3 regions of the Clostridium perfringens genome follow, and region 1 is predicted to be linked to each of the others. Evidence: riboswitches for the same ligand, from Rfam matches in the RefSeq annotation. Region 1 holds a riboswitch; each other region holds the start of a gene.

Region 1 (8,291 bases):
GCTTCCTATAACCTTATAATTAGTTCCCTTAAACTCATCCTCAAGGTTAACCCCTTCTTTAACCTCTAATATTAAACTTCCATAATTAAATCCAAAAAGTTCTTCTTTAGAAATATTATTTAATATTGCCCCAATTCTATTTCCTAGTGACATCTTAGTAATTCCCTCTGATACCCCACCAAACTTAAGAGAGTATGCTGAAACCACCTTTTCTTCTCCTATTAACTCATAAAGTTTTTCTAAGTTATTTTTAAATCCTTCCATTTCTAAAGTTCCATCTTCTAATTTCTCACCTTTCATAAGAACTAAAGTTGATCCTATATTTTTAAACTCAGGTGAAATAATTCTTGAAGCCTTTTCAAGACCTACTGCAAAGGAAACTAAAGTTGGTGGAACATTTAACTCTCCAAAACTTCCTGACATTGAATCTTTTCCACCTATTGCAGGTAATCCTAAATCCATTTGTGCCTTATAAGCTCCTAGTAATGCTGCAAAAGGCTTGCCCCATTTTTCTTCATCTCTTAATAATTTTTCAAAATATTCTTGGAAAGTTAATCTAACTTTTTTATAATCTCCTCCCATAGCAGCTATTTTAGTTACTGATTCAATAACTGAATAAAATGCCATGTGGAATGGACTCCATACTCCTAAATAAGGATTAAATCCATATGTCATTAAAGAAGCATCTTTACTTTCTCCTCCTAAGACAGGAATTTTAGCAGCCATACCCTCTGCTGGTGTTAATTGATACTTCCCTCCTAAAGGCATAAGAACTGTTCCTCCACCTATAGTTGAATCAAATCTCTCAATTAATCCTTTTTGACTACAAACATTTAAATTTCTTAAAGATTTTAGCCATTCCTCTTTAACGTCAAAGTTTTTAACTTCATATGGATAAACACTTGGTGATTTTACTTTTAAAGAAATTTCTTGTTTTGCCCCATTTGTATCTAAGAAACTTCTCTTTATATCAACTATAGTTTTATCCTTCCAATTCATTCTTAACCTATCAGTATCTGTAACTTCAGCCACAATTGTAGCTTCTAAATTCTCTTCTTCTGAAAGTTTTATAAATCTATCTGCATTTTCAGAGGAAATAACAACAGCCATTCTTTCTTGAGATTCTGATATGGCAAGTTCAGTTCCATCTAATCCCTCATATTTTTTAGGAACTTTATTTAAATCTATATCAATTCCTCTGCATAATTCTCCAATTGCTACTGATACTCCACCAGCTCCAAAGTCATTACATCTTTTTATCATTTGAGCTACTTCTTTATTTCTAAAAAGTCTCTGAATTTTTCTCTCTGTTGGAGCATTTCCTTTTTGAACTTCTGCTCCACATTGATTTATTGATTCTTCTGTGTGTTCCTTTGAAGAACCTGTAGCCCCACCAATACCATCTCTTCCAGTTCTTCCTCCAAGAAGTATTACAATATCTCCCTTTGAAGGTTCAAGTCTTATTACATTTTCCTTTGGCGTGGCAGCTATAACTGCACCTACTTCCATTCTCTTAGCCGCATAATTTGGATGATAAATTTCTGATACTTGTCCAGTTGCAAGGCCTATTTGATTTCCATATGAGCTATATCCATGAGCAGCTCCTAAAGTTATTTTTCTTTGAGGTAATTTGCCCTTTAAAGTTTCACAAATTTCAACTGTTGGATCTGCTGATCCTGTAACCCTCATAGCTTGATAAACATAACTTCTTCCTGAAAGGGGATCCCTAATAGCTCCCCCTAAACAAGTGGCTGCTCCTCCAAAAGGCTCTATTTCTGTTGGGTGATTGTGTGTCTCATTTTTAAACATTAAAAGATATTCTTCAGTTCCCTTATCTGTTTCTATTTCTATATTTATAGAACAAGCATTTATTTCTTCTGAAACATCTAAATCATCAAGTTTTCCTCTTTTTCTTAGCTCCTTCATGGCTATTGTGGCTAAATCCATTAACTTAACTTCTTTATTATTTAAGTTCTCCCCATAAACATAGGCTCTTGAATTTTTATAATCTTCATAAGCCTTTTTAATAGGTTCAGAATACTTGCCCTCTTCTATATAAACATCTTTTATTATTGTTTCAAAAGTTGTGTGTCTACAATGATCTGACCAATAAGTATCAATAACCTTAATCTCAGTTATTGTTGGATTTCTATCCTCTGATTTAAAATAATCTCTTATTAGTTTTAAATCTTCTAAACTCATAGCTAAAGATTTTTCTCTATGGAAATTTTTAAGTCCCTCTTCATTTAAACCTAAAAAGCCATTTAAAATCTCAACCTCATTAGGTTCCTCTAAGTTTTCTTCTAAGACTTTTGAAAGTGGACTAACTTCCCTTGAATCAACAGGATTAATGTAATAAGATTTTATTTTATTTATCTCTTCCTGATTTAAATTCCCTTTTAAAATAAGTACTTTTGATGATTTAACAGGAACTTTTTCCTCCTCAGTAAGAAGCATTATACACTCTGAAGCTGAATCAGCTCTTTGATCATACTGTCCTGGTAAATATTCAACACCAAAAGCTATTTCATCTTGTCCTATTTCAAAATTTTCCTCATATACTCTATCTACTGGAGCTTCTGACAAAATAGTATTTACAGTTCTTACATACTGTTCTTCTTCCATATCTCCTAATATGTATTTATTTAAAACTCTTACATCCTCCAAAGCTTCAATCCCTAAATTATCTTTAAAATCCTTAAGTAATATCTGACTTTCTACATTAAAACCAGCTTTTTTTTCTACAAATACCATTCTAATACCAGACATTTTAATCCCCCATTCAAAACACGAACATTATTAATGATTAAAAATTAATCATTCGTTAATTAAACATTACCACCTTAAATACGTATTGTCAATATTTAAAATTATTTAAAAATTCGTTTTTTAGATGATTTTAGACGTATTTATATTGTTTTTATTAATTAAAGTTCGTATTTAAGAATAAAAATAGAGATATATTAAAAGTCTCGAATAATATTTTTTAATATATCTCTAATATTTTTAGTCTTCTCTTAAAAGATTTATATCCTTTCCTTCTAGAATCTTATTCATATTTCTTATAGAGCACATTTTTCCACACATTGTACAACTATCTTTATGTTCAGGAGTAGATTCTTTTCTATATCTAATGGCTTTTTCACTATCTATAGCTAAAGAAAACATCTCGTCCCAATCTAGTCTTTTCCTAGCATCACTCATTTTATTATCTATGTCCCTTGCCCCAGAAATTCCTTTTGCTATGTCAGCTGCATGAGCCGCTATCTTTGTGGCAACTATTCCTTCCCTTACATCCTCTAAATTAGGAAGTCTTAAATGTTCTGCTGGTGTTACATAACAAAGAAAATCTGCTCCATAAGAAGCTGCCATAGCCCCTCCTATAGCACTTGTTATATGATCATATCCTGGTGCAATATCAGTTACTATTGGTCCTAAAACATAAAATGGTGCTCCATGGCATAATTTTTTCTCTAATAAAACATTAGCTTCTATTTCATTCATTGCCATATGCCCTGGACCCTCTATTATTACTTGTACATTTCTTTCCCAAGCTCTTTTTGTTAGCTCTCCAAGAGTAATTAATTCTTTGATTTGTACAGCATCAGTTGCATCAGCTATTGAACCTGGTCTACAAGCATCCCCTAAACTTAAAGTTAAATCATACTTTTCACATATATCTAATAATCTATCAAAATATTCATAGAAAGGATTTTCTCTATTATTTAATTCCATCCATGCAAAAAGAAGAGATCCTCCTCTAGAAACTATATTAGTAAGTCTTTTATTTCTTCTAAAAGTTTCAATTGTTTCTCTATTTAATCCAGCATGTATAGTAACAAAGTCAACTCCATCCTTTGCATGTTTTTCTACAACTTCAAAAAATTCATCAACAGTTATATCTTTAAGCTCTTTATCATAGAAACCTACTACATCATACATTGGTACAGTTCCTATCATAGCCGTAGAAACTTCTACAAGTCTTTTTCTAAAATCATAAGTTTTACCATAATTACTTAAATCCATTATAGATTCTGCATTCATATCTATTGCTTTTTTAACTTTTTCTAACTCTAATTCTATATTGGCACAGTCCTTTGAAATTCCTAGGTTAACATTTATTTTAGTTCTTAACCCTTGTCCAACACCTTCTGCACTTATACTTTTATGATTTTTATTAGCTGGTATTACAATTTTTCCTTCAGCCATTAAATTCATTAAAGTTTCAATATTAATTCCTTCTTTTTCTGAAACTACTTGCATTTCCTTTGTTATTATTCCTTTTTTAGCAGCATCCATTTGAGTTGTATAATTCATATTAGTTCTCCTTATTTTAATTTTTTAACTGCGCAGTTAAATTAATATAGGATCCTATTTTTTTATAAAAAATAAAAGCTTGCCATAAGGCAAGCTTAATAAACACTTATATAGATACATTTATAACTTTTTAAAGTATAAATATAAATAAACAACAGTTTATGCTTCCCTACGGTAGTACTAACTACATCAGGTTTTAAGGGTTAGATAGATATTATCCTCTCAGCATATAAAATGCACCCCTAGCACTTACGATTAAATATTCACTTTTTTTAAATTATACTATCAATTTTTTTCAATTTCAAGTAAATTTATAAAAATAAGTAATAATATACTTAATAATTATTTAAGCTAAATATAAAAAATATACTAAATTAAAACCAAGTAAAATATAAGTAGAAATTAAAAAAGCTTTAGAATAAGTTCCTATCTCATTCTAAAACTTTCCTAACTATTCCGATTTATATATTATAATTTAAGTTTTCTCTACAAAACAATGGAATTTTAAAAGCCTGTATGACAAAATCCACCGCCTCTATTTACACTTTTAAGTTTAGAAACATCATCTGTTTTTATAAAATTAGCTTTATAATATTTTGCTAAAACCATCTGAGCAATTCTATTTCCTTTTTTTATGTATATAGTTCCATATGGATTTCCGTTCTTATCTAAATAAATATATGTTTTTAATAACTTTTTATAAGCTTTTTTTCCTTCATCCTCATAAGAACTTATATCATGTCCTTTAGATTCTAAATAGTCGCTTAATCTTACTTCAGTATAATTATTTTTTAAATCATCTAATATACTTATATCATTAGCTATCTCATAAGGAAGATTGGCTATATTATAATTATTTTCTAAAATTACTGATATATCACTAACTGAATCAGCATCAATAGTTCCTATTGAGTTTGAAATTTTTAAGTTTGTTCTTAAAGAAAGTCCACTTCTAGCCCTAATTTGAAGCTCCATATTATCAGGAATTGCAAACTTTAACCCTAGTGGAATTGCAACCTTTTCAAAAGGTCTTATAACCATATCCTCTGCTGCAAAAAGGTCTGCTCCTGCGGCTAATGGTGTTTCATATTTAGGTGTTTCTCCATTTTTATCATATTGAATATATACATCTCTCACTCTTTGTTCTCCCGCCATAAAATTCACCTCCATCTTTAGTAAAAATTATATTTTAAAATCCCCCTATTAACAAATGTGTAAATCATCCATATTCTTAATTGAAAGTTGTATTATTAACATTTTGTTAATATATTTTCTTTATTCTTACATTTACAACTTATTACTTTTATTAAGAATTTTTTTATAGAAAAACTTAATTTTCTATAAAAAAATAACAGGTTTAATCTCTCTAACCTGTTACTTTTTACTTATTTAAAATTATTTTTAAAAATTATTTCTATTCATGTTATATATACAAATTCCAGCAATAGCACCTGTTATAAATACAGTTGCTAAGTTCCATATCTTAAATATATAAACTCCAAAATAATGAACTAACACAATTAAAATTAAAGCTATAACTATGTGGATAATCCATTCCCACTTAGGCTCTATTTTAAAAGCTCCAAACATTTTATCAGTTAACCTTATTTTTTTATCAATTAATCCATATAAAACAGCAAATAGAATTGTTGATATAACAAACACTAATGCTTCCAATATATTTTGTAATAAAAGCATTCTATCCATAGTTTCTTCCCTTTCAATTCATCCTTAATAGCTATATTATACCATTTTAAAGAATAGTAAGTGAACTTTACAATTAAAATTAATATATCATTTAGACTTTAAATCCACCTAATCTATGGAGATAATACTATTCCTTATTTTTAGTCTAAACCTAAAGAATAAACTAATAAAAATATATCTTTTTACAAATTATTTTTTAAAGGAAGCAATTAAAATTCCAATAAAAATTCCATTTATACTTGAAACTACAAAATTTCCAATCCCATAAGGAATACTTAAGTATTTAAATATTATGTAACTTAAAACTAAAACTATTATTGCAGTTATTATAACTATTAAATCATATATAAACTTATCCTTAAAACTTTTATGTCCCCACAAAATTCTAGTATTACTATCCCTAAGTTTATATAAGAAAAATAACACTATAATTATTCCAATAACAGTACTTGTATGTTGAACTAACTTATATATATAAATTTCTTCTCCACCAAATAGTATAATTTTTTGTCTAAGCCAAGTGATATGACGCACAAAGAATCCAGTTTTATGAGTAAATCCATCCCACAAAACATGGGTAATCATTCCTAATAAAGCCGAATATATGAAAACAATTACTTCTTTCCATGAATGCAAGCCAAATTGTTCTGTTCTTAAGTAACCATACCAGTTATCTAAAGGTCTCGGCAAATGACTTATAAGTGGAGATTTTATAAAGTTATGAAAAATATACGCTAATAAAATACATAAAGGCAAATTTAATATAAAAAAGCCTAATATTTGGTGTCCTAAATTTCCATAAGGTCTAAAATTAAGAAAATATATAAAATCTGGAGCCATACTCCCTAAAATTAAAGCTGTAAAATTAAACTTTTTATTCTTTAAAAAAACCACAGCTGCTGGATGCGCTAGGGTAAAAGGCATACTTACTCCCCCTTATTATATTGAATATTATCCAATTATAACATATAAAAGACTAAGTAAAAACGACTAAAATTTTTCTTTTAACCCATTAACATGAAACCTATTTATTTGAATTATTTTTTTGTACTAAATAAATAAGAATATTATTCAAAAGAAATATTATAAAAAATATTATTTTATTTATTTGAGACTGTACTGAAGTTATTGCAAGAAACAAAATAACATTAATTATTAATAACCATAACTCATGCTTCTTTAAAAATTCCATTTTAATTTAAAACTCCTAATATTTCTTCCCCATATTTATTGACCTTCACCTTAGCCAATCCCTTAACTTTCATAAGCTCTTCTTTATTCTTTGGCATTTTATCTAAAAGATCATTTAGAGTCTCATCATTAAAAATGCAATAAGGAGGAAGTTTTTCTTTTATTGCAAAATTTATTCTTAATTGTTTAAGTTTTCTCCTCAGTTCTTCTTTATTTTTATTACTTAATATTTTACCTTCATAAGATTTATTATCTCTATTAAATAAAACCTCATCATTAAAATTATCATTGTTTGATTTTTCTTCACTGTACACTTCTGACTCTTTTTTTATAAAATCCTCTTCACTTAAGGAGTATTTTTTATAATAATCAAACTCTATAGGTTTATTATTTTCTAATAAAAATTTACCTATTGAATATTCTACTTTATCTAAAACCTTAAAATCTTGCTTTATCTTATGATAGTTTAATTTCTCTTTTATAAAAGATGTTAATTGATCATATTTTATAATTTGTGATTTTATTTCCTTTGGTGCTTTATACTTATTTATTACACTTTTAGAGTTTGCAATTACTACACAAGAATATATAGGGTATTTTTTTATCATTTTATTTTTCTTTAAATAATCAGTTAATACTCTAACATGTCTTTCATTTTGAGCTACTGGACTATATATTCCTTCTTTTCTATAAACTTTTCCTTCTTTATTTTTAAAATATCTTATAAATTCTCCTGACTCATTTACAGTTATATCTCCACTTAAGGCCTTAGTTTCTAAGACTAAAATAAAACTTTTAGTTATTAGAATATAATCCATTTGGGCAACTGATTCCCCATCCTCTATCCTAATATCATGTAAAGCTAACATTGGTATATAGGAATTTTTTATTTCATAACTAACATTTTTTTCTCCCTCAATACCATAAGTTAAGTACATAATATCTCTATCTATTAATTTCTTTTTCTCACTATAAACTTTTCCACTAAGAATTTTTAAATCTTCTAATTGTTTATTATTCTCATTGAATTCTTTAAGCCATGTAGGGCCCTTTATAGAAGAAATTCCGAAAATAAT
Region 2 (8,291 bases), 1.3 Mb from region 1:
TTCTCATAAATAAAATACAAGGAGATTTATTACATGGATAAAAAAAAGAAAATTATTAGCTCAATTATTGGAATTATAGTTGTTCTTTTAGCTGGATATTTTGGAATAGATTTAACACAAGACTCTAAAGTTCCTAAAGACTCTGAACTTATGATTTCTTATATGGATGTTGGACAAGGTGATGCAGCATATATAAAAGTAAATGGAAATGATATTTTAATAGATGCTGGTCCAAGAAGTAATTCTAAAGAACTATTAGAACAATTAAAAGCTAAAAACATTGATGATTTTGAATTAGTTATTGCAACTCATCCCCATGAAGATCACATTGGTGGAATGGTTGATGTATTTAAAGAATATGAAGTAAAGGCTTTCTATTCTCCTAAAATAACTCATACAACTAAAACATATGAAAATCTTGTTAAAGCAGTGAAAGATGAAGGATTAAAAACTAAAGAATTAAAAGGTGGAATGGTTATAGATTTAGGAGAAGGAGCTAAATTTGAGGTATTTACTCCTCAAAAATCAGAGTACGAAGAACTTAACGATTATTCTCCTATAATGAAATTAAGCTTTGGTGACACTTCTTATTTATTCACTGGTGATGCTGAAAAGTTAGCTGAAGAGGAAGCCTTAGCTAAGTATAAAAATTCTCTTGATTCAGATGTAATAAAATTTGGTCATCATGGATCTAGTAGCTCATCAAGCAATGCCTTTATAGAAGCTGTTTCTCCAAAGTATGGAATAATCAGTTGTGCTAAAGATAACAAATATGGACATCCACATAGAGAAACTTTAGACATAATAAAAAAATATAATATTAAGACCTTTAGAACTGATACAGATGGAGAAATAATTCTAACTTCAGATGGAAAATCAATAAATTTTAATTAAATATAAATATTATAATTATAAAACTTTTAGATATTAATAAACAATTAAATTGTAAAACATTCCTAAATAAGATAATAAATGATTTCAAAGTGTAAAAATGATAAAATATTAATATAATATATATACTTTATTTATAAAATTTAATATTTTAGGAGAGCTACACATGAAAAAAAATTTATATGTCTTATTAAAAGGAATGTTATTCTTTTTTTCTTTTGCCATTATTGGAAGTATCTTACCAACAATACCCTCAAATAATGCAGCTATTTGGAGATTTGGTGCAGAATTAGTTCCGTTTCTTTTAATTATATCCATTACTCTAATATTTTGTATAATAGATAGAAAAACTATACATATTTTCAATAACATTTTTTTTAATATTTGTATTGGAATTGGTGTTGGACTTATTTGGCTTTTAATTCCTACTTTAATTTTAATATTAACAGGGACAATGAAAATCCTTAAAGTAAATTATGTTCCTTCATTATGGTTATGGATAATCTCTGCATTTCTTAATATAATTATGCAAGAATTATTAATTCGTGGATATTTATATCAATTGATAAAAGAGAACTATAATGTTATTACTTCAACTATTATAACAACTACTTTATTTACACTTATGCATGGTGGTGTATTAACATATGGAATTATTCCAATATTAAATATTATAACCATGAGCCTATTTATGACAGCTATATTAGAATATACAAACTCACTTGTAACTCCAATTATAATTCATTCTATCTGGAACATAGTTGGTTCTATTATTTTAGGCAGCGTATCTTTAGCTAGTGATTATCCTAATTTACTTGAAGTTAATTTTTTAGGGAATAAACTCCTTTCAGGAGGTCTATGCAAACTGGAAGGAAGCATAATAGTACTTATTGTTAATGTTTTATTATTTATTATTTTTACAGAATTGACTCGAAAAAAATTTAAAAGATCTAATTAAACTCAAATAAATATACTGGATTTCATAACCCAAATAAAGTTGATACCTATTTTTATTGTGTGAACTAACAAACAAAACTTCTTAGAAAATTTCATAATTCAAAAAAATCTACAGATAAAATATCTGTAGATTTTAAGTATAAAAAATATTTAATTTCTCTGTATTAATACAAATTAAAAACTTTGTAAATTAGTTATTTTCGTGAGTAGTCATATCTCCTGATCTTAATGCTCTTCTTTCAGCTATTAAATTTTTAACTAAAACATCAATAGTCCAATTAATAGATGTTTCTGTAACCATTGCAACTAAAGGTCTTTGTATGCCTACTTTTTTTAAGTTTTCTAAAAATATATGAACTTTTCCAGGAGCTATGGCATTAAATATTATTGCTCTTTCTTTAACTCCTTCACCTTCTATTTTTTCAATTTTATCTTCTAATATATTCTTTATAGTTTCATCTCCATTTTTAGAATTTAAAACTATTTGATCTTTTATTCCCATTATTCTAGCAAAGTTTTGTATTTTCTTTAATTCCTTATTTCCAAAGTTATATAAGATTACACAACTTCTTCCTTCTTGTTCACTTCTATCTGAAATATCTATTCTCTCAAATGACATAAGCAATTCTCCTTTGATAACAAATTGTAATTATTAATTAATATCAATTATACCATAATTCTATTAATAATCATATAATTTACATTTTCCTTCATATAAATCTAGATATATTTAAAGAGCTTTAAAAGTATCTAAGGACTTCTTTATATTATTACTCATAAATAAAAGTGACATACATGCAAAATCATCAGCACCAGCCCCTAATACTTCTTTAAAGTTAAGTTCATTTATTCCTCCTAAGGCTATGACCTTGCAATTTACCTTTTCCTTAATCTCTTTTATAAAATTAATTCCCTTAGGAGTTACGTCCTTCTTACATTGCGTTTCAAAAATAGGAGATACTAATATATAGCTTGCCCCTAATCTATCAGCCTCAAGGGCCTCTAAGATAGAATGAACAGATACTCCAACCTTTAAGGATTTAATTTCTTCTAAATTTCTCTTAAAATCATTAAAGCTTAAATGAATAAACTTCTCTTTTAAAATCCTTGCTGCTTCAATATTGGAATTTAATATTATATTTGTTTCCTCTGGAACTAACTCTTTTATTTTTATATAAACCTCTATTAATTCCTCTGTACTTAAATCTTTTTCTCTTAAAATTATATTTTTAACACCATATTTACCTGCTTCCTCTATGGTATTAAAATATCTTTCCCTATTTACTAACTTTCTATTGGTTATTAAAAACATAAAAATCACCATTTTAATAAAAAATTATTTTAAAATCTATGCCAATCCTTAAATATAGGTTGATAACCTTGACTTTTTATTAATTCCTTAACTTCACTTACAGAACTTTCATCATTTATATCAAATTGGCTTGTACCTTTTTCTTTTAAAGAATGGCCTCCAACCTCAGTTGAAACTCCAGCACTAATTTTACTTACTCCTAAAGGAATTAAATTTCTTCTAAAATCCTTTCCTTCTCTAGTAGATATATTTATTCCTCCTTGAGGATCAAATAGTCTATAGGCTAAAAGTATTTGAACTAGTTCCCTATCCTCAACTTCATTTAACTTTTTAAGCCCTCCTTCACAGGGTCTTATTCTTGGAACTGAATAACTTATATCTATATGAGGATACTTATCTCTTAAATATTTTCCATGCATTGCTGTAAAGAAGGCATCTATTCTAAAATCAGCTAATCCTAATAAGGCTCCTATACTTATGCTTCTCATTCCAGCTTCTGCTCCTCTCTCTGGAGCTTCTAATCTGAATTTATAATTTTTCTTTGGACCAGCCACATGAACCCTATCATATACTTTTTCATCATAGGTCTCTTGATATACAGTAAGCCCTTCTGCACCTGCTTCTACCACCTTTTTATATTCCTCTTCTGTCATTGGATATATTTCAATGGTTATTGAAGGAAATTTCTCTTTCAAAGTTTTAATGCTCTCTTCTATATACTCTACTGGAGTATGATATTCACTTTCCCCTGTTAATATTAGAATATGTTTAAATCCATCCTTTGAAATAGCTTCCCCCTCTTTTTCTATTTCTTCTTGATTTAATTTTTTCCTACATATTTTATTTTCTACATTATACCCACAATATGAACACTTATTTACACAATAATTTGATATATACATAGGTGTATAAAGTAATATTGTTCTTCCAAAATATTTTAAAGAGAGATTTCTTGCTTCTTGAGCCATTTCTTCTAAAACCTCTTCTCCCATAGGAGATATTAAATTAAGTAAATCCTCTGGTCTCTTCTTTCTTTCATAAATACTTCTTAATACATCTTCCTTTTTTACAGAATCAAAATATCCATAAAAATCAAAACCTCTATATTTTTCTACTACATCATAAAAACTCAATTAAATCATCTCCTAATCTAAAAATCCAGTAAGTGGAGATGAAGCATTTCCAAACTTTGATTCTCTTCCCATTTTAGCTTCATAAGCTAATCTGCCACCTTCTACTGCCATTTTAAAAGCTCTAGCCATATTTATAGGATCTTCTGAGGATGCTATGGCAGTATTAACTAAACAAGCTGCAGCTCCCATTTCCATAGCTTCCATAGCCTGTGATGGCTTTCCTATACCTGCGTCAACTATAATAGGAATATCTAATTCATCTATCATTATTTGAATCAATTCTTTAGTCTTTAACCCTCTATTACTTCCTATTGGTGCACCAAGTGGCATTACAGCTGCCGCTCCAGCTTCTATTAATCTTCTTCCTGCATAAAGATCTGGACACATATAAGGAAGGACAATAAATCCTTCATCAGCTAATACCTTAGTTGCCTTTATGGTTTCTTCATTATCTGGAAGCAAATACTTAGAATCTGATATAACTTCTATCTTTATCCAGTTTCCACATCCCATAGCTCTTGCTATCCTTGCTATTCTAATAGCCTCCTCTGCATTAGTTGCCCCAGAAGTATTAGGAAGTAGTATTACATCCTTAGGTATATTTTGAAGAATATCCTCTTCCTTATTATCTAAATCTACCCTTCTTAAGGCTAAAGTTATAACTTGAGAGCCACTTCCCTCTAAAATATCCTTTATTATTTCATTTGAAGGATATTTACCACTTCCAACAAAAAGTCTATTTTTTATCTCTACTCCACCTATTATTAACTTGTCCATAAAAAATTCCCCTTTTCTACTCACTACTCTTCTTATTTCTTCATATTTTAGACTAGTATTTTATTTTTTATATATAAACTCTGTCTAAAAAGCACTTAAAATCCACTCTATTTTTACTATTATTTATTTTTAAAATTCTATTTTGTTAACAGCTATATCTATAACTAAATTAGCCATGTGATTTGCACATATAGCCACTCTAGGAGCCATTAATCCACAGCCTTCCTTAGCTTCATTTACCAAATCTCCACAAATATAAAAATTATCTGTTATTTGCTTTGTTTTTATTAAATTTGAATCATAAAAACCAGCCATTCCTGAAGAGGAAATCAAAAATTTGTCCTTCATATTACCTAGAACATAATTAGCTAATAAGGCTTTATAATCTGGATTATCAAAGGCTTCTATTATTATGTCAGCGCCTTGTAAAATACCCATATTATCTTCAGAAAGCTTAAGATTTAAAGCTTCTATTTTTATAAAAGGATTTATTCTAATTAAGTTTCTTTTTAAAGCAGTTACTTTAAATTCTCCAATATCCTCAATATAATACTGTTGCCTATTTAAATTAGAAGGTTCTACTATATCAAAGTCTACTAAGCTTATACTTCCAACCCCTATTCTTCCTAAGGAAATAGCAATATTAGATCCAAGGCCTCCACATCCAGCTATTAAAACCTTAATTCTTTTTAGTTTTTCATGAATACCTGGTGTATGCCTAGATACCATTAGTTCTTCTAACTCCTCTTTATTAGGCATAATTCCCTTTTTTATAAAGACAATCCTATCTCCATCCTTAAGTTTCTTATCTTCTACAAGTGGAAATCCATTTAAAACTATAACATGAGAATCAGGAAATTCTTTATTTTTTAAAGAATATACTGTGCAATTTTCTTTTACCTCTCTCCACTTTTCATTAATCTTTATATTCATAAAGGTCCCTCTTATCTTTTTTCTCTTTTATTTTCACTCACCTTTTATTGTTTAGACTTCTTAAATACTTCTTAATCATCCTCCACCAACAAAGGCAATAATCTCAATTACATCTTCATGATTAAGTAAGATTTCATTATAATTACAGGAATTAACTATCTCTTTGTTTAGTTCTACAACAACTCTCTTACTATTTACATTTAAACTTTTTAGTAAATCATAAACTGTATTAAGTTCACCTTTTTCTACTTTCTTACCATTAACAATCATACCTTCACCTCTTTTCTATATTCTTAAGACTTTTATACCAACAAAAAAAGGTTTAGCAATATTGCTAAACCTTTTAAAAATATATTCTCTAATTAATCATAATAATATTTTCTAATATGAAAAATCACAACTTAAAATATACTTCCCTACGCTGGTATTAACCAAATCAGGTTATTAGAGTTAGGACTTATTATCCCTCTCAGCCTTTTACAGCACCCCTAGCAATATCTTAAAATTATTTGTTTTTATTTATCATAACTCAAAAAACATTTTTTATCAATTAGTTTTTTCCTTCTTTTCTAATCTTCTATTTTTCATTGTTATTAAATTATTATTTAACATAGCTGTTAATATTAATCCTATTAAAGCTATAATAGCACATGTTAAGAATAATTTAGTATATCCTGTATTCATAGTTTGTTGGAATGCAGTTTCTATTGCATCTTTAGCTCCATCTAAACTTTGCATATATGATTTTTCAATCATATCAATATTCATATGAGGATTATTTGCAAATTTGTCTCCTAAAGCTGCAAATTGTGATTGTACCATTCCTTTTATAAGACTAAATATATTAGTAACGCTGGCATTTCCCATTGAATTAGCAACATTTGAAGCTCCACCACTATTTGACATTATATTAGACATTCCATCTACATGTGGCATAACTTTTTGTAATGCTTCTGGTACTCTTCTACCTGCATCTGATATAAAGTTAATAAGAATATTTGGTGATACTGCAATACCTATGGATTTAATTAATGATACTGCTGATTGTCCAACTGTAGCCTCATTATCTGGTACTAAACTAAGCATTAAGTAATTTATTGGTGTTCCCATAGAGAATCCTAAACCAAATCCCATAATAGCTAAACCTATTATTAAGTTAACCATACCTGGATGTTTAGTTGTTACATATCCTTGATAAAGATTTCCTATGATAACTAAAGACATACCTATTAATAGTACTTTTTTAACTCCTATTTTATCTATGAATTTTCCACCTAAAGGTGCTGCTATACCTACAAATATTGCAAATATTGTAACTATATATCCACCACTACCCATTGGTGTTCTTAATATATTTTCACTAAATTGAGGAATAAATACTGTTGCCATTAATCCACAACCTACAACAAAGCTTAATATTAAAGTTATAGCTATTTCCTTATTAGTAAAGTAAGATAAGTTTATTACTGGATCTTCTGCTTTCTTTTCCACCCAAACTAATATTGGAATTGATATTATAAATATTAAAAGATATGGCCAAACATCTAGTGATTTTATTGAATTAGCAAAATCATAGAATTTTAAGTTTGTAGCTCCATACATTAAAGATAAAATTAATATTGTTAATACTCCTGAACCACAAACATCTAATTTCTTAATTCCTTGTGCAGAAGTATTTTCTTCTAATTTAGTTGCCATAAGTAATATTATTATACTGATTGGAACATTTACTAAGAATAAAAATCCCCAGTTTTTATCTCCAAAAATAGAAAGTATTCCTGAACCTAAGGTTGGTCCTACAACTGTTGCTATTCCATATACTCCTCCAATCATCCCTAAAGCTGAACCTCTTTTTTCAACTGGGAATGATGTTCCTATGTACGCTGTAGCTATTGGCATTATACCTCCGCCACCTATTGCTTCTATAACTCTTGAGAATAATAAGAATGTATAACTATTTACGTAATCTGATACCCCACATAGTAAAGAACCTAGTCCAAATAGAGTTATTGAAACCATGTAAACTTTTTTTCTACCATACTTATCAGAAAGTTTTCCCATAAGAGGCATTGATACTGCATATGCTAAGGTGTATATTGTTACAACCCAAACACTAGCATTTTGTGAAACTTTTAATCCATCAGCTATTATATCTCTTGCTGGTGAAACTATACCAGAGTCAATAGCTCCCATGAAGATTCCTAACAAGAAGACAGCCATGGTAATTCCAACTGATTTTTTCTTCATTATTATCACCCTTTCGTAAGTTTTTACTTATTCTAAGTGTG
Region 3 (8,291 bases), 990 kb from region 1:
GAATCCTCAGCAACGTTTATATTGTCCTTAGTTATTCCTACATATGGAACACGGATTGATTTTTTATCATCAAGTTTCCAATTAGTTCCTTCAGTTATCTCTTTTCCATTTACTAAATTCATACAAGAATCCACTAGAGCTTGAGCTTGGTTCTTAGCATCGTTTAATACTGTACCAGCCATTTTACCAGCTTTGATTTTATCTAAAGCTTCAGGAATAGCATCAACACCATATATTGGAACAAACTTTTCAGGAGTTCCATCTAAATATCCTGCTTTTTCAAGAGAAGAAATAGCACCTAAAGCCATTCCATCATTATTACAGATTACCATTTCTATATTGTCACCATTTTTAGCAATCCAAGCATCCATTTTTTCAGTAGCTTTAGTTGAGTCCCACATAGCTGTATCCATTGCTAATTCTTCAGTTTCTATACCAGCCTTGTTTATTGTTTCAATAGAATATTTTGTACGAGCTTCTGCATCAGGGTGACCAGGTTCTCCTTTAAGCATTACATATTGTATTTTTCCATCACCATTTTTGTCCCAAGCAGGATTAGCTTTCCAACCTTCTGCCATTACTTCTCCTTGAATTATTCCTGATTCTTCAGAAGTTGTACCAACATACCAAACCTTGTCGTAGCTTTGCATAACAGCTTCGTCTGGTTCCTTATTAAAGAATACTACTGGTAAGTTGTCTGCCTTAGCTTTATCTACTACAGTAGGAGCAGATTTAGGGTCAACTAAGTTTATTGCAAGAATATCAACACCCTTAGCTATCATAGTGTCTACTTGTTCTATTTGCTTAGATTGATTATTTTGAGAGTCATTCATTAATAACTCGGCTTTTCCATTACAAAGTTTTTCTATATTTCTACGTTGGTATGACATGAAGTTATCTTCAAAACTATAAATTGTAGCTCCTATCTTAGGTGAATCGTTTTCTTTTGGTGTATCACCAGATGATCCAGTAGAGCCTGAACCTCCACCACAACCAACTAAAGTACCCATAGTTAAAGCTGAAATTAAAATTAGTGCTAAACCTTTCTTTTTCATAATAAGTCCTCCCTATTTTACCTTAAAACTTTATTGTAATTTTAAGTAAATTATAACATAAAATGGAAATAAAACAAGGGAAATTTGTTAAAAAATAATAAAGAAAGTATTATTTTATATTTGTTTAGTTAAATTTTATATATTATACAAAGAAAAGGTTAGAAAATTTTAGTAAAAAAATATATAATATAAAATAAGAAAAGTAAGGAGTGATTATGTGGCTACTATTAAAGATATTGCAAAGGGTGCTGGAGTTTCAATAGCTACTGTATCTAGAGTTTTAAATTTAGATGAAACGCTTAACGTATCTGAAGAAACAAGAAAAAAAGTAATGGAAATAGCTGAAGAATTAAATTATGTACCAGTAAAAGAAAGAAAAAATAAAATAAAAAATTACACCATAGGAATAGTTTATTGGTACACAGAAATACAGGAATTAAACGATCCATATTTTCTTTCAATAAGAATGGCTGTTGAGAAAAAGTGTAATGAAGAAAAAATTAAATTTAAACCAATAGATTTTCAAAAGATAATCAATGAAGGAACAAGAGAATATAGGGATTTAGATGGAATATTAGCTATTGGAATATTTGAAGAAGAAGAGATAAGCTTAATGGAAAAGCTATCTAAGAACATAATTTTTGTAGATTCTTCTCCAGAAGAGTGGAAATACGATTCAGTGGTAGTAGATTTTAAGTATGGAGTAAATATTTGTTTAGATTATTTAACATCCTTAGGCCATAAAGATATTGGATATTTAGGTGGTGAATCAATTCCTCATAATGGAAATGAGTCCATAAGAAAGGTAAATTACAGAGAGAAAACCTTTAAAGAATATATGGAGAAAATGGGTAACTATAAAGAAAAGTGGGTTCTAAAGGGAAGATTTTTACCAGAGCATGGTTATGAACTTATGAAGAAGGTATTAAAAGAGAAGGATCTTCCTACAGCATTTTTTATAGCTAGTGATCCTATGGCCATAGGAGCCTACAAAGCAATATTTGAAGAAGGATTAAGAATACCAGAGGATATAAGTATATTAGGTTTTGATGATATATGTACTGCTAAATTTTTGACACCTTCCTTGACAACAATAAAAGTTTTTACAGATCATATGGGAAGTATTGCCGTTGAGACACTTTTAGAGAGAATGAGAACAGGAAGAGAAATAGCTAAGAAAATAGTTTTACCTGTAAAACTAATAGAAAGAGAAAGTTGCAAAAGACTTTAAAGATAAATTTAATTTTATTTACTAAAAGAGACTACATGAAATTTTTTATGTAGTCTCTTTTAGTTATGGTAAAAATAATTTTAAAATATAAATTAAGATTTAAAATAGAGCTTAATATTAAAATAAAGCCTTTATTTTTTCTAAGTTTTTTATACAGGCATTATATCCATAGTTATAAGCCTCTTCTAATTTAGTTACATCTTTTTCAAAACTTTCAATAGCTTCATCTTCATTTGGTCTTATTATAATCGCCTTCCCAGCTCTTTCTAATTCTTCGCAAAATTTTACTGTTTCATTATATTTTATATGTCTTGATAAAAATGTATCTTTTAAGTTAGGGTATTTACGTCCCACTATTTTAGATGCTAACTTATTACTTTTTCCTAAGGTTTTTCTATAACTTTTAGGTCTAGTAAGAACTATTAAGTGTTTTTCATTTCCATCTGCTATAGCTTTTTTTATTGGAATAGGATCTAATAGTCCACCATCATAATATTCATTTCCATTTATTTTTATTGCTGGGAAAAGTATAGGAATAGCGCAAGTTGCTCTTAAAGCCATATATTTTTCATCTTTAACTTTTCCATCTAAGTATTCTGTTTTTCCTGTGTTAGCATTTGTAACACCTACTAAAACTCTTCCCTTATAATTTGAAAGTGCATTAAAATCATAAGGGAAGAGTTTATTTGCTAATTCATCAAATACAAAATCTAAACCAAAGATGCTTCTACACTTAAAGAAGTTAGAAAGACTTAAATATCTCTTATCATTTCTATATTTTTTTAATATTTCAATATTTCTTCCTTTTTGATTAGAAAAATATGAAAAACCATTAGTTATTCCTGCTGAAACTCCAATACAGTAAGGAAATATTATATTATTATCAAGAAGAGCATCCATAACTCCTGCACTAAAAATAGGACGAAAAGTTCCTCCTTCTAAAACTAAGCTAACCATAAAATATCCTCCTAAGCTTCATCATATATTTAAGATTATAATCCTTAAATTAAAAAATTTCAAAAAAGGTATGTTGAAAAAGAAGGGTGACTATGATATCATTTGGATTAGAAAATAGCATAAAAAATAGCTAGGGGTGCCAGTAGTGTCTGGCTGAGATTAGAAATGAAATTTCTTGACCCTTTAACCTGATCTGGTTAATACCAGCGTAGGGAAGCCCAAGAGACACATATATTTAAATTGATTTTAAAGCATATATAGCCTTAGGGCTGTATATGCTTTTTCTTTTTTAGAAGGAGTGAAAAATATGAGTAAATTATTTAATGCATTAACAATTGCAGGGTCAGATAGTTCGGGGGGAGCAGGAATACAGGCTGATATAAAAACTTTTTCTGCTAATGGAGTTTACGGAATGAGTATAATAACTGCCATAACAGCTCAGAATACTCAAGGAGTTTTTGGAATAATGGATGTTACTCCTGAAATAATAGAAAAACAAATAGATGTTATTTTTAATGATATAGAAGTAGGAGCCATAAAAATAGGCATGGTATCTAAAATTGAATCAATAGAAGCCATAAGTAATGCTTTAGGAAGAGTAGAAAAATTGCCTCAAATAGTATTAGATCCTGTTATGATTTCAAAAAGTGGATTTAAGCTTTTATCAGATGATGCAAAAAATACTTTAATAGAAAAGTTAATACCTATATCTACTTTGATAACTCCAAATTTACCAGAGGCAGAAGAATTATTAGGTAGAGAAATACTTACAATAGAAGATATGAAAAAAGCAGCCTGTGATCTTAAAAAATTAGGAGCAAAAAATGTTTTAATTAAGGGTGGACATTTAGAAGGAGAGGCCATAGATATTTTATATGATGGTGAAAACTTTACTCTTTTTAATGAAGAGAGAATAAATACAAAGCATACTCATGGAACAGGATGTACCTTATCATCAGCTATTACAGCTAATTTATCAAAGGGAATGAATATAGTTGATTCTGTGAGAGGTGGAAAAGAATATATTACAGGTGCTATAAAAAATGGCTTTGAACTTGGAAAGGGTGTTGGACCAACACATCATTTCTATAAATTTTACTAGGAGGAATAAAAATGGAAGTTTTAAAAAGAGAAAATCCTTTAATACATATGATAACTAATTATGTTACAGTTAATGATTTAGCACAAGTAACCATTAATTATGGAGGCTTACCTCTTATGGCTACCCATCATGATGAATTAAAAGATATAACAAAAATGGCTAATGGATTATTAGTTAATATAGGAACTTTAGAGCCTTACCAAATGGAGTCATCAATGATTTCTATGAAAATAGCAAAGGAAAAAGGAATTCCCTCTGTTTTAGATCCAGTAGGTGTACAAGCATCAAAACTTAGAAAAGATTTTGCTAAAAAATTAATACTAGAGGGAGAGCCTTCACTTATAAAGGGTAATTTAGCTGAAATAAAAACCCTTATAGGTGAAACTTCAAATTCAATTGGGATAGATTCCTTTGATGATTCTTTAAGTGAAAATACAAAAAATAAGATAAAGGAATATGCAAGAGAAAGAAATCTTATAGTAGTTGTTTCTGGAGTGGTTGATTTTATAACTAATGGAGAAGAAAGTGCAAGTGTTAAAAATGGAACTTATAAAATGAGTAAAATTACAGGTACTGGATGTATGTTAGGAGCTTTATTAACACTAGCTTTAAGTTTTTATGACCATAAAGATTTAAGATTTAAAGAAGTGGTTAAAGCAGTATCTACATGGGGAATATGTGGAGAATTAGCTGAGGAAAGATTAAGAGAAAAAGAAGGGTTAATGACATTTAAGCATAATCTTTTAGATGAACTTTCAATTATTAATGATGAAACAATAAAGGAAAGGGAGAAGGTTATTTATGATTAATAAAGATTACAAAAAATTATATTTAGTAACAGACTATAGAATTCCCTTTAATGAGCTTTTAGAAAAAACAAAGGAAGCTTTAATTGGAGGGGTATCCATTGTTCAATATAGAGCAAAGAATAAAAAAACTAAAGAAATGTGTAAGGAAGCTAAGGAGTTAAAAAAGCTTTGTGATGAGTTTGGAGCATTATTCTTAGTAAATGATAGAATAGATGTAGCCTTAGCAGTAAAAGCTAATGGAGTTCATATAGGACAAGATGATATGGAAGTTTTCATAGCAAGAGAAATAATGCCAAAGGATGCAGTTATAGGTGTTACTGTTCATAATAAAGAGGAAGCTTTAAAAGCTATAAAAGAGGGAGCAGATAACTTAGGTGTTGGAGCTTTATTTTCAACTAATAGTAAAGATGATGCAACATTAATGACCTTAGAAACCTTAAGAGAGATAAAATCTGTTTCTAATATTCCACTTTATGGAATTGGAGGTATAACTCCTTATAACTTAAATAAGGATATTTTAGAAAATCTAGATGGGGTAGCTGTCATATCTGCTTTGTTAAATAGTGATAATATAAGAGAAAAAAGTAAGGAATTTTTAAATATTCTTAGTAAATAAAAATTTTTGAATATTAAACTTAAAATATGAAATAATCAAAAAGAGGTTCTTAAGTTATAGAATCTCTTTTTTATTTAGAGTTTATTTTATAGTATAATATTTATAATTTAAGGACTATTTTAACTAAACCTTAATTTTAAATAGGTATAAATTTTATTTTACATATGCTTAGTTTAGATGTGGTCTTAATTTTATATAAGTTAGATAAGTAGTGATTTTAGGAGAAGGATATGAGAAGAGAGTTTGAGGTATTAAATAATATTTTTGGATATAGGGACTTTAGAAAAGGGCAACAGGAGGTAATAGATAAGATTTTAAATGGAAAGGATGTATTTTGTATATTACCTACTGGAGGAGGAAAATCTTTATGTTATGAAATACCTGCTTATATTTTTAAAGGAACAACACTTGTTATTTCTCCCTTAATATCTCTTATGAAGGATCAAGTTGATAACTTAAATTCCTTAGGAATTAATGCTGCTTATATAAGTGGAGGAAATGACTTTGAAGAGGTTAAAAATATAATTAGGAAATTCATAAAAGGAGAATTTAAGCTTCTTTATGTATCACCTGAGAGATTAGAAAATAGATATTTTTTAGATAATATAGAAAAAGCTAATATTGCACAAATTGTAGTTGATGAAGCTCACTGCGTATCAATGTGGGGCCATGACTTTAGAAAAAGTTATAGCAAGATAAAACCATTTATTTGTAATTTAAAGAAAAGACCAATTATTACAGCCTTTACAGCTACGGCTACAGAGATAGTTATGAAGGATTCCATTGAACTTTTAGGTCTTTATAATCCCTTTATTTATAAGGGTAGCTTTAGTAGAGATAATTTGGAGATAAATGTATTAAAAGAAGTTGATAAATTAGAAATTATAAGTGAAATTATAAGTGAACATGAGGAAGAGTCAGGAATAATTTATTGCTCAACTAAAAATGAAGTTGAAGAACTTTATAAACATATGCTTTATAGAGGGAAAAGTGTAGGGAAATATCATGGATCCTTAAAAGATAAGGAAAAAAATTATTACCAAGAAGAATTTTTAAATGATAATTTTAAGGTTATGATTGCTACAAATGCTTTTGGTATGGGAATTGATAAGCCTGATGTTAAGTTTATAATACATTCAACATTTCCAAAAAGTATAGAAAATTATTATCAAGAAATAGGCCGTGGAGGAAGAGATGGAAGCTTAGCTAAGTGTTATCTTCTTTATTCAGAGCAAGATATAAGAGTCATGGATTATTTAATAAGTTCAACTACAGAACTATCTAGAAGAACTATAGAGCTTAAAAAACTAGAAAAAATAATAGAGTTTTGTAATTATGATAAGTGTCTTAGAAAATATATTTTAGATTATTTTGGAGAGGAAAATTCCATAAAGTATTGCAACAATTGTACTAACTGCTTAAAAAATAGTGATTTAATAGATATGACATTAGAGGCACAAAAAATATTATCATGTATATATAGAACAAAGGAAGCCTTTGGAGAAAGTGTTTTAATAGATATTTTAAGGGGGATTCATGGGCCAAAGATTGAAAAATATAAGCTATACGAGCTTTCAACCTTTGGAATAATGAAAGAATATACAAGTAAGTATATAAAGGACATAATAAAGGAGCTTTTATCTATTAAGGCTTTAGAGAGAAAAGAAGGAACATATTCTATGCTAAAGTTAAATAGAAAATCTATAGGAATATTAAAGGGAGAAGAAAAGGTACTTTTAGAGGTTAATAATAATGAAGAAAGCATGTGCATGGATTTAGAACTTTTCAAGAAACTTCGTATTTTAAGAAAAGATATATCAAGAAGAGAAGGAGTAAAACCATACATAGTTTTTACAGATTCAATGATTATGGAGATAATAAATAAAAATCCTAAAAGTAAAGAGGATTTAAAAAATATTAGGGGCTTTGGAGAGCAGAAAATAACAAAGTATGGCCCTTTTATTCTTACAACCTTAAGAGATTATGAAAAGTATGGAAAAAGAAATTAGTTTTACTAATTTCTTTTTTGTTTTATAAGGATATTTTGTCATAGAACATAATAGATAAGGAATATATTTAGGGTAAAGGAGGGATTACAATGGATTTTAAAGAGTTTATAAAAAGTGATAGGGAAAAACATAATAAGCAGAAGTTTAAGGGAACATTTCTTGATTATTTAGAAATTGTAAAAAATAATCCTGATGTTGCAAAACTTTCTCATAAAAGGATTTATGATCTTATTATGGATAAGGGCTTTGAAATATTAAGACCTGAGGAAAATGCAAAAATTAAAAAGATATATGGGAATGAAAAAATAAAGAGATATAACTTTTTTAAAGAAGACTTTTATGGAATTGATACAGTTGTTATGAAATTAATGAATTATTTTCATTCAGCTTCAATGAGGGGAGAAGAAGCAAGACAAGTATTATACTTAGTAGGACCTGTGGGAGCAGGTAAATCCTCTTTAGTAGAATCAATTAAAAGAGTTTTAGAAACAGCACCGCCAGTATATGTTTTA

The links. A riboswitch is a leader RNA that binds a small molecule or an ion and turns the genes downstream of it on or off. The one in region 1 is predicted to bind thiamine pyrophosphate.
Region 2: it holds a riboswitch for thiamine pyrophosphate, as region 1 does, so the genes downstream of both, thiS (sulfur carrier protein ThiS) here and thiC (phosphomethylpyrimidine synthase ThiC) in region 1, are expected to answer to the same signal.
Region 3: it holds a riboswitch for thiamine pyrophosphate, as region 1 does, so the genes downstream of both, thiD (bifunctional hydroxymethylpyrimidine kinase/phosphomethylpyrimidine kinase) here and thiC (phosphomethylpyrimidine synthase ThiC) in region 1, are expected to answer to the same signal.

Annotation. Positions count from the first base shown of each region.
Region 1 is NZ_CP065681.1:2,776,091-2,784,381, forward strand. Features, by position in the region: gene I6G60_RS13005 (phosphoribosylformylglycinamidine synthase) at 1-2,769, opposite strand, end outside; gene thiC (phosphomethylpyrimidine synthase ThiC) at 3,007-4,317, opposite strand; TPP riboswitch at 4,467-4,571, opposite strand; gene I6G60_RS13015 (dUTP diphosphatase) at 4,822-5,472, opposite strand; gene I6G60_RS13020 (hypothetical protein) at 5,719-6,024, opposite strand; gene I6G60_RS13025 (DUF4184 family protein) at 6,214-6,948, opposite strand; gene I6G60_RS13030 (NERD domain-containing protein) at 7,218-8,291, opposite strand, start outside.
Region 2 is NZ_CP065681.1:1,487,882-1,496,172, reverse strand. Features, by position in the region: gene I6G60_RS07370 (ComEC/Rec2 family competence protein) at 34-894, shown strand; gene I6G60_RS07365 (CPBP family intramembrane glutamic endopeptidase) at 1,058-1,849, shown strand; gene I6G60_RS07360 (DUF3783 domain-containing protein) at 2,039-2,467, opposite strand; gene I6G60_RS07355 (thiamine phosphate synthase) at 2,579-3,160, opposite strand; gene thiH (2-iminoacetate synthase ThiH) at 3,190-4,293, opposite strand; gene I6G60_RS07345 (thiazole synthase) at 4,306-5,070, opposite strand; gene thiF (sulfur carrier protein ThiS adenylyltransferase ThiF) at 5,200-6,003, opposite strand; gene thiS (sulfur carrier protein ThiS) at 6,079-6,273, opposite strand; TPP riboswitch at 6,400-6,503, opposite strand; gene I6G60_RS07330 (MFS transporter) at 6,550-8,250, opposite strand.
Region 3 is NZ_CP065681.1:1,786,569-1,794,859, forward strand. Features, by position in the region: gene mglB (galactose/glucose ABC transporter substrate-binding protein MglB) at 1-1,055, opposite strand, end outside; gene I6G60_RS08675 (LacI family DNA-binding transcriptional regulator) at 1,273-2,286, shown strand; gene I6G60_RS08680 (patatin-like phospholipase family protein) at 2,404-3,243, opposite strand; TPP riboswitch at 3,366-3,475, shown strand; gene thiD (bifunctional hydroxymethylpyrimidine kinase/phosphomethylpyrimidine kinase) at 3,551-4,345, shown strand; gene thiM (hydroxyethylthiazole kinase) at 4,357-5,154, shown strand; gene thiE (thiamine phosphate synthase) at 5,147-5,770, shown strand; gene recQ (DNA helicase RecQ) at 6,001-7,779, shown strand; gene I6G60_RS08705 (PrkA family serine protein kinase) at 7,869-8,291, shown strand, end outside.